DNA from 3 places in the Flexibacterium corallicola genome. Region 3 is predicted to be linked to each of the others. Evidence: riboswitches for the same ligand, from Rfam matches in the RefSeq annotation. Region 3 holds a riboswitch; each other region holds the start of a gene.

Evidence for each region. A riboswitch is a leader RNA that binds a small molecule or an ion and turns the genes downstream of it on or off. The one in region 3 is predicted to bind cobalamin.
Region 1: linked by a shared signal. The riboswitch ahead of P6574_RS12830 (ABC transporter ATP-binding protein) and the one ahead of cobU (bifunctional adenosylcobinamide kinase/adenosylcobinamide-phosphate guanylyltransferase) in region 3 are both predicted to bind cobalamin.
Region 2: linked by a shared signal. The riboswitch ahead of P6574_RS03090 (energy-coupling factor ABC transporter permease) and the one ahead of cobU (bifunctional adenosylcobinamide kinase/adenosylcobinamide-phosphate guanylyltransferase) in region 3 are both predicted to bind cobalamin.

The regions. Positions count from the first base shown of each region.
Region 1 is NZ_JARRCW010000001.1:2,970,785-2,974,056, reverse strand. Features, by position in the region: gene P6574_RS12835 (ABC transporter substrate-binding protein) at 1-577, opposite strand, end outside; gene P6574_RS12830 (ABC transporter ATP-binding protein) at 589-1,371, opposite strand; cobalamin riboswitch at 1,537-1,743, opposite strand; gene P6574_RS12825 (DUF6916 family protein) at 2,167-2,454, opposite strand; gene P6574_RS12820 (GNAT family N-acetyltransferase) at 2,527-3,153, opposite strand.
Region 2 is NZ_JARRCW010000001.1:655,287-658,558, reverse strand. Features, by position in the region: gene ettA (energy-dependent translational throttle protein EttA) at 1-801, opposite strand, end outside; gene P6574_RS03090 (energy-coupling factor ABC transporter permease) at 1,148-1,813, opposite strand; cobalamin riboswitch at 1,861-2,072, opposite strand; gene P6574_RS03085 (HAD family hydrolase) at 2,384-3,232, opposite strand.
Region 3 is NZ_JARRCW010000001.1:1,524,186-1,527,457, reverse strand. Features, by position in the region: gene cobW (cobalamin biosynthesis protein CobW) at 1-773, opposite strand, end outside; gene cobU (bifunctional adenosylcobinamide kinase/adenosylcobinamide-phosphate guanylyltransferase) at 770-1,324, opposite strand; cobalamin riboswitch at 1,465-1,683, opposite strand; tRNA gene P6574_RS06915 (tRNA-Asn) at 1,959-2,033, shown strand; tRNA gene P6574_RS06910 (tRNA-Asn) at 2,106-2,180, shown strand; tRNA gene P6574_RS06905 (tRNA-Asn) at 2,256-2,330, shown strand; gene P6574_RS06900 (hypothetical protein) at 2,629-3,272, shown strand, end outside.

The DNA of each region.
Region 1 (3,272 bases), 1.4 Mb from region 3:
GTGGCGTGGTGCCGGCATTTAGTCCCTGTTTGAACTGAGAAAGATCATCACGATAGGATTGCACCAGTTCAAGCGCACGCTCTTCAACTGCAAAGATACGGCCAAGGTTCAAAAGGTCATTGTACAAGTCCTCCATTGATACCTTCTGCTTCTCGCCAATATGGATGCAGCTTTCTGTCAGCTCGTAGACCTTGATACCGAATGGGGCCAGTGTTTCCGGTGTCACCTCGCCGCCAACCTTCATACCGTAGTTCCAGCCCGCGAAATAAAAGTCCGCATCAGCCCCTATCAACACTTCCTTGTTTGGGTATTGTGGGGACAGTTCCGATAGGACTGCCACTTTATCTGTTAGCCCATCATCCAGCGTTCTCCACTCAGAAATACCGGTATATCCCGCCATCTTGTCCTGTAGCTGCAGTGCCAGCATCATCTCTGTAAGGTTGGAATCGTTGGAAACAGCCCGCTTTGGTACATCATCAAATGTCACGGTGCGGTTACAGCTTTTAATGGTAACCTCTGCTAATACAGGTGTAGAGGACAGCAGCGCTGCAGCCAGCGTCAAACCAAGTTTTTTCATGAAAATAATTCCTATGAGTATAGATCGAACGTAAGGAGAGATTGTTGTGTGGTCATCAAGTGGTCGCGTGTTGTGCTCACCTGAAAGGCTTTTGAGACTAAGGCCGGGGAGAGGATTTGGTCCGGTGTTCCAAACCCAAGCATTTGCCCTCGATCAAGAAGTAGGATCTGGTCACAGACCCGCGCTGCCATATTTAAATCGTGCAAACTGGTGATGATTGTCAGATCCAGCTCCTCGATGAGCTGCAGGATTTCCAGCTGATGGCGAATATCCAGATGGTTGGTTGGCTCATCCATAATGAGCAGATCAGGTTCTTGCGCCAGTGCCCGTGCCACCATAACCCGTTGCCGTTCACCGCCGGAAAGGGTTGTAAATGAACGGTCTATGAGCCCTTCTAGATTCAAAGTATGGATCGTTTGGCTTACCACCTGTTGGCCCTGTTTGCATAAACTAGTTAATCCATAGCTGTAAGGCGTTCGTCCCAGCTCGACGATCTCGCGTACAGTGAGTGCGAAATCCGTGGGCTGTTCCTGCAACACTGCAGCTACACGCCGCGCCACTACTTTGGCTGGAAGCGACCAGATGTCATCATCACCAATATTGATATGACCACTTGCTGGCCTGTTAAAGCGGTATAGTAATCGCAGTAATGTGGACTTTCCTGCTCCGTTTGCCCCCACAACCCCAAGGGTTTCACCCGCTGGCAGTTCAAAGCTGAGTGGCTTTAAAACCGGCTCGTTTTTGCTCTTTTTAGGCGCCCAAGAAACATTGTTGACTAAGACTGATGTGCTCATGGCATGCGTTCCAGTATGAACTGGCGGCGCCTCAGAAACTTAACTGGAAGAAATACAGGTCTCATAACGCCCTTGTCGATGTAGCGGGGGCAATAGAAACCGGATATGTAAGTGGCTTTCGTGAAAGCAAACATTATGGCCTCTTTCCAGGACGCCCCGCCCAGGTTGAAGTAACAGGTAATGGCAGGTCTCCTGACTTACGGGTCATTGCTCGGCCAGCCTTCCCGGGTTCCCCAGTGGCATATCTAGCTTTGCTCTCCGCCTACAGTTGCGGGGGCAGTCACGGAGTTAGTTTCAAAACGTGAAACTGCACCGTGTTCCCTTTTAATTCCGAGGCTTTTGACCTCGAAAACCATTGCGGCGCATAATGATTAGAGACAAGCCAGATTGCAAGAGCAAAAAGATAGTGCATGGTTGATACTTTGGAATCTGGAAGTAAAAATGGGGAGAAAATGATGCATAGTGAAACCTAGAGAACTTCGCAGGCCGTAAACTGGAGTGGCCTAAGAAAAGTGGAGATCCTCCGGCTCAATATTTGTCTATTGTCGCTCGAACGTTAAAAGTGATTGATATCCTATGGCCGAATGCCTTCGAATTGGATTATAAAAGCCTTCACTGCCAGTCCTCTTGCCTAATATGGCAGAGACTCGCCGGGTGGGGCATCCATTCCATCAGAGCCTTGAGGACTGTTTTTATGAAGAGATGCTCGGGGTACCGCAATTTTGATGCAAGGGAAACCGGTGGACTAGTTGCCCAGCAATATCGGAAAAGGGGCATCCGCTCCATTAAAATCGATCAGTTAAAAATAATTTGTAGGTTGAATTCATCTCCACCCTCCAAGACTTTAGTAACAAGGAGATTATGAACTCCAATTGTTGGGTGTTGTACCTCCGAGATCCTACCTTTGACTTCGAAACCTTCTGGGCAGTCAAACAAAAGTATAAACTGCTCCCGGAATCTTGCTGGTGTTTGAGGCCCTTTCTCTATAAATTTTAGCTGGACCTTCTCACCATCAATTAAAAAAATGTCGCCCTTCAGCTTTTCAAAATCGGCATATTCCAAAGACTTAAGGTCATCTTTCATCTGTATTTTCCTATCTTTAATATCTGTTTAGAAAATCTCTATGATTGGCCATGGTCATATGCGTCCCAATTTTCATTGGGAATCTGAAATTGATTGATCACTCTCCTGTTGTTGCCTGAAGGGTGTCGAAGTTACAGAAGTATTCATTCGTTTGATTTTGACAGCTGCAGATATGAATTCACCTCGTAACAAGGCGTCATAGTCTGGTTGATACCACCTCATCAACGTATGGTGCCTCCCTGTAGTTTCTGGCTCAAATCCAAACCTGTAGTAAAATTTATAGGCAGGTCTATTCATATTAAGGACATGAAGCATGACAGGAATTTTCAGCTTTGAAGCTTTTGCGCAGATGCCTTTCATGACAACCGTTCCGATACCTCTGCGCTGAAATTTTTGTAAAAGTGACAAGTCAAGTACCTTTAACATATGCTCATCTTCGGCAAGGTACACGCGCCCGACAGGGGCTTCACACCACAAAATAAGACCATAATTCGCCAAATCATATTGATTGAAGTATACGTTATGTTGTGCAGTGTACTGCTGTGACAGCACGCTATGATAAAGTTCTTCTTGCCCAAAATTTTTCAAGGAAGAAAACTCCCAGTGCCGCTCATCTCTATGGATGAGTTCTAGGATTCCTTCATCACCAGCTCTCGCTGGCCGTATGGAAACATCAAGGGGGTTTAATTCAGTACTCACATTAATACCTTTGTATACTGGGTGGATAGTTCAAGGGTAGAACGCAACGCTGCGAAGTGATTTATAATGGTACTGCAAAAAATTGACGTTGCTTAAACCATGTTCATTGGTTAGCTGCG
Region 2 (3,272 bases), 870 kb from region 3:
CTGCTCACGCTTGATTGCGCGTGAACGAGCCATGTTCTCACGGCCTTCCTGCTCCATACGCTTGGTTTTTTGGCCAAGGTAGGTGGAGTAGTTGCCTTCATAAGGGATACCCTGACCGCGGTCGAGTTCCAAAATCCAGCCAGTAACGTTATCGAGGAAGTAGCGATCATGGGTAATGATCAATACGGAACCTTTGAACTCGCGCAGGTGCCGCTCCAGCCAATGCACTGTTTCAGCGTCAAGGTGGTTGGTCGGCTCATCGAGCAGCATCAGGTCAGGCTCAGAAAGAAGGAGCTGACACAAAGCAATACGGCGGCGTTCACCACCGGACAGGTTGGTTACCGGCGAGTCGGATGGAGGGCAGCGAAGCGCTTCCATTGCCATCTCGACCTGACTTTCCAGATTCCACAGATCCTGCGCATCAATGATGTCCTGAAGCTGAGCGCCTTCATCGGCAGTCTCGTCAGAATAGTTCATCATCAGTTCGTTGTAGCGGTCTACAAGAGCCTGTTTGTGAGCAACGCCTTCCATGACGTTTTCGAGAACTGTCTTATCCTCATCCAGCTTAGGCTCCTGTGGCAGATAGCCAACTTTGGCCCCTGCTGCGGCCCATGCTTCACCAGTGTATTCCTTATCAAGACCGGCCATGATCTTGAGAAGGGTGGATTTACCAGCACCGTTCGGGCCCAGAATACCGATTTTTGCATCCGGGTAGAACGACAGGTGAACATTGTCGAGGACTTTTTTAGCACCGTAAGCCTTTGAGACTCCGTGCATATGATAGATGAACTGGCGCGCCATGGACTGCCCACATCTCCTAATAGAATGATGAACTAGAAATCTTTGGCAGCACTCTTAACCCATGCCACCCTTTGGGGCAATCCATATCAGGAAAGCTGCATAGAAAGAAGAGAGAAAAAACAGGCCTCTTCTCTTTTATCCAGTAGCTACCAATTTAGGAAAAACAAGCTCTGGATCACGTCCGGAGTGACATCCGTTTTGAAGAGCGGAGGAATCCGGCTTCTGCCATCATATCGGACACGCAAAACGCAGTTCTTACATCAAGTCCATCAACACGTCCTTGTGTTGGGCTCAATAAAAATGGCGGCACATTGGCCGCCATCATAAACTCTGTTTTGTTTAAGCCTTAAGCAAGCTTGAGCTGGGGCACGACTGTGAGGTTCTTAACCAAGGTGTTGCCTTCAACGGCTTTCAGGCCTTTCACAGCAAGGTAAGTTACAACTGGTTCCAGAACCACAATTGCCAAATATGAGGCTGCGAACTGGGCCCATGCAGTGAATGGTGTTGCAACGTCGCCGATCATCAGCCAGAAACCGACCATGCCGGTGACACCTGTGTAGTATATGGCATCCAGCTTCAGTATCTGGGTGTAGGAAACGCGTTTGGACAGTTTCTGGTCAAACAGCTTCTTACCAGAAAGGTAGTGAACGGACACCAAAGGCAGCATCAAGGAGAGGCTGTTCACACCAAGGTGGTACATGTCTTGCGGGTCAAACGCGAATGCCTGAAACAAAAGACCAATGGCAAAGCCTAGAAGAACGGGTGTGAAGCCCAGTGTGAGATACATGGCCATTGCGCCAATGAAGTGCAGCTCGGAAGCGCCTACACTTGTGTGGTAGGACTGCATGAAGAGCGAGAAAAACGCTGCCGCCAAAATCGTTTTGGCCGGAACAAGAGGGTTCTTCAAAAACTCTGAGGCTTGCTGCTTTGCGCCCCATAAAAAGACGCCAACAGCGCCAACATTGGCAGCTACAACTTTTGCAGCAGACACATAGCCCGGTTCAATATGCATAATTTCATCTCCTTATCGCACCCTCCGTGCGAGCGCTATGCAAAGCGCAGTTATCCTATGTGTGGGCAGGTCTCCTGGCTCATAGCTCCTTGTTTGCCTCGCCTTCCCGAAGCAGTGCGCTTCAGTGGCCCTTGAGACAAACCAGCTATTCACAGTTGCGGGGGCAGCTGCGGATCAGGCCCTTATTTGGTCATCCCTTCCGCATTCCCTTTTACATCCACGCCAGCTTTGCCGGGGTGGAACCCAATGGGGAGAACTATTGCCGCTTTAAAAGAACTTTGCAACTGCTAGGATAAGCAACCTTAGTCGCAGTCCCGTTAAATATTCTCATCGATTGGCAGCAAAGGCATCGCCTGCCGGAGCTGTCCAAAAATAATACTTAAGTACAGAAAGAAACGAAGCACAACATTATCATTAAGAGACAAAAAAAAGGGCGTACTCAAGAACTAAGTACGCCCAGTGGTTGATACTCCCCCATATGAGCATCAGCCGTAGCAAGAAGAACCTACAACGTAGACTTGTTCATTACTTTGATCTCAATCAAAATAATTGGACTTACCTAAATTTCCTCTAAGGATTTTTCTGCCATTGATAGAGGTGGGACCAATCTTCCTCGGGATTTATCCTATACGCGCTTGTGGAATTGGTCTGGGGGCTCCCGTTTATTTCAGAGTTTTCACCTCCCTTTGTGGAGATCTCCATCGTCACAGTGAGATATCGGCGGTCCCAGTTTTCTGATAGTTTTCGAATATCCTCCACCAGCCTTGCATCAGCAATGGTCAACAGAGGCCCGCGTCCCAATATGTGGTAAATCCGCTCGCTATCTGTGGGAATCGGCGAAACGCTTGCGGGGCCACGTCCCTGCTCCTCAAAGACCTTCACTTGAGCCACTTGTGAGCGTAAAGGCGCGCCAATAACCTGCTCCGGCGGTATTTTAAAGGTCTGGGTAAGGACACCGCGCACAACTTCCACGTTAGATTCTGAAAGCACCCAAACGCGATAATCATGATCCTGCAGGTAATCAATCAGCTCTTTCATGGGCTGATAGACAAGATCAACATACGGCTGGTTATATTCCTCTTCCCGTACCGTTTGCACCCAGGTTTCCACATACCTTCGAATTGTATAGGAATTTAGGAGGCTGGGAGGGGGCATCTCCTTGCTGCTTCGGCTTATATAGGCCTCCACAGGACTAAATGGCCCGGCGCTCCAAAGAACGCCAGCATCGCGTAAAAGGGCAATCCTCTCGGATTTTTCTACATAGTCGGGGCTGGCTTCTCGCGTGGTCCGCTCTACAAACTCCACGATTTCATGGCGGACAGGAGTATGATTCCATGCGGGAAGAATTTCAACACTTTGGTAGCCTGTTGGCCGCAGCACAGACATAGCCCCCGCCGCAAATAATGCAGTCCATTTCATTGGTCTTCAGCCGATGTTTATGGTCACCCGGAAGTGGCTT
Region 3 (3,272 bases):
TGGTGGTCATGCTCTGCATGGTGGGCTTCATGGTGCGAAAGGCGTGCATGCATATCATCTTCCGCGCCCGCATCGCGGCCCAGCAGAACTTCCAGAGCCAGATCGCCCTGTCGTGCAGGAACAATCTCCACTGCATCGCGCAATCTGGCACCAAGGCTCTTTTTCACTTCTTCAAGCGCTTTATCGGAGACCAAATCAGCTTTGTTCAACACGACAAGATCAGCGCAGGTGAGCTGATCCTCGAACAGCTCTTCAACAGGGCTTTCATGGTCCAGCGCCTCATCAGCTTTTCTTTGTTCGGCAACTGCCTCTTCATCACTGGCCACACGGCCAAGCGCAACAGCAGGTGTATCCACCACTGTCACAACGCTATCCACGCTCACAAGCGGCTTCACTGTAGGCCAGTTGAACGCCCGCACAAGCGGCTGCGGCAGGGCAAGGCCTGAAGTTTCAATGATAATGGCATCAGGGCGCGGGTTACGTGCTAGCAGCATTTCCATTGTGGGCAGGAAATCATCTGCAACCGTACAGCAGATGCAGCCATTGGCCAGCTCTACCACTTCCTCGGCGCTACACTTGGGGTCGGCGCACCCGTTCACCAGAGAGCCATCAAAGCCCATCTCGCCAAACTCGTTCACAATAAGCGCGATCCGCTTGCCTTCAGCTTTTTCCAGAAGGTTGCGCACAAGGGTTGTTTTACCAGCCCCCAAAAATCCGGTCACGATAACAGCCGGGATTTTGGTGGTAGGTGCTGCAGAAAATGAAGGGGTCACAGTCGGATCTCCGGAGAATTATTAGGTTTAAGCTGTAGGGCTTGGCCAGCCGCGACAAACACAACCGTGTCGCAAGCCTCCGCCACTTTTTGATTGAGGCGGCCGGCTTCGTCGCGAAACCGGCGTGCCAGCGCATTTTCTGGGACAATGCTCAGCCCCACCTCATTGGATACAAAGATGAGGGGGCAAGCACTGCTGCTTATGATTTGGATCAGCTTGTCGCTCTCCTCATCAATGTTGCGCTCGCTATGCATAAGGTTGGAAAGCCAAAGGGTCAGGCAGTCCACAAGCAGCACGCGCCCCTCCTTTGCGTTTTTGGCAAGGCATAAGGGCAAGCCCAGCGGCTCTTCAAGGGTCATCCACCCCTGCCCCGCCCGCTGGCTCTTGTGCGCTTCAATTCGAGTACGCATTTCCTCATCAAAGGCTTGGCCGGTTGCCACATAAAACGCAGACAAGCCGCTCGAAAGTACCAGCTGCTCGGCATAACTACTTTTGCCGGAACGGGCGCCGCCTAAAACAAGAACGGATTTTGCTTTGGTCGTTAAGCTCACCCGCGTTTTCCTTGCCCCTGCAAGAAACGCGGGTGCGCTACCTTGGCATGGGAAACGCTGGCAACAGTCAGGACCGGCTTTGGCAGCCCTTCGAAAAATCTCATTTATTCAAACTCCCTGACTGTCCACCCGACAGCAATTGAAGGTTTATCTCTCAGCCGGTCTCCTGGCTCGCGGATTTTAAAAGCAAATCAGCCTTCCCAGCTTCCGATAGACGCCAGTGGCATGGATATGTTTGCTTCACTCCGCTTACAGTTGCGGGGGCAGCTGTGGCTTTACCGGCTTTTATACCGATCACCACATTCCCGTTTCATTTTTGTCCAAGGCGTTCACAAACAACTTGATTTATAAATTGCCCTAGCAAAAAAACTGAAAGAACTTGCTCCATAAAGGGGGGTGAAGGGCCTTTGTGTCAATCATCCCAATGAATAGACATGGGGCACACTGACAAAAAGCTGCGTAAAACCGCTCATTTCAGCCTGAAAATAATCGAAATAATAATTTCACCCACAGCAAATCTGCATTTTCTTTCCACAATCACAAGATTTTATCAAAAACAGGCTTGGCAAACCCCATCGGCTTTTATAAAAGCTGGCTCACACAAACGGCGACGGTTCGTTTCGATAAGAAATGATCCCCGGTAGCTCAGTGGTAGAGCAAGCGACTGTTAATCGCTTGGTCGCTGGTTCGAATCCGGCCCGGGGAGCCATTCTTCGTTTGTGATATAAAGCCTGAAAGTGGCAAGTAGGTTACCTAGTAAATTGCTAGGCAAGCTCGATGATCCCCGGTAGCTCAGTGGTAGAGCAAGCGACTGTTAATCGCTTGGTCGCTGGTTCGAATCCGGCCCGGGGAGCCATTTTCCGATTATAATTCAGATCCCAAAGCTTGGTTTATTTATATAATCGGTTTATAGGGTGTCTGAATAAGGTATTCCCCGGTAGCTCAGTGGTAGAGCAAGCGACTGTTAATCGCTTGGTCGCTGGTTCGAATCCGGCCCGGGGAGCCACGTTTTCAAATCCCCCCCCGTTATATTTTTGCCTTGATCACGGAAAATTTAACACGCCGTCATCCAATGTGCATTCAGCCTAGATTAACTAACAGGAACAAAACTCTACGTATTTTGTTCTGAAATGCTGAACTCTTTCATTTCATCACCCAGCTGAAACGTTTCACCTCTACAATTCCTAGTACATGGAACAGCCCCCCCATTAATTTACCTTAGGGAAATAAGGGGAATTCCAACGCATTGGCTTCGAATTGGGACCATCCACCAAACTTCTTAAATAATAAAGGGTGAGATCGAAATGTTACCGGGCGCAGTAAATCACAGCCAACTTTTTGCGGTTCGCCGCTTAACACGCACGTTCCTAGCCCTCTTTCTATTTCTTGGGCTCGCTGTCATTGCAAGAGCTGGAGATAAAGAAAGCCCTGTAACCAAAAACATCTCCCAGACGGGTATCTCGAAAGACGAGACCACAGAAACGCACGTTTCTGAAAAGGGAACAGTTTCTGCGCAGACATATCATCAAGTTGTTGTCTCACCGCCAAAGTCCAACCCTGACGCCGACCCTTTCGACAGCCCTTTCAACATTTGGCTGGGCGAAGTGACACTCCAAGGACGCACGACACTTTGGGTCGAACTTATTGATGAATATGGCGAAGTTATTTACGATTCAGAAGTCCACCCCAATGAAACGCATATGCTGCCAGATGGGCGGGCCCTTGTTGTCAATGAGTACGCCTCTCCCAACCCATCCGCCACAACACTCGCCAGCACCAAAGACCAGAGCAGAGTAACACCGGACGCCAAAGTATCCGTAAGTGTCCGCAGTGCTTCCAGCACCAGCACTGGCACGCAAGTCCATTTCATAGATGTGAAACAACAACCTGAGGCTGGCAAGGAGTCTTTTCTCCTGAATCTTGGCCGAACGGGTGACGCGCTATGGAA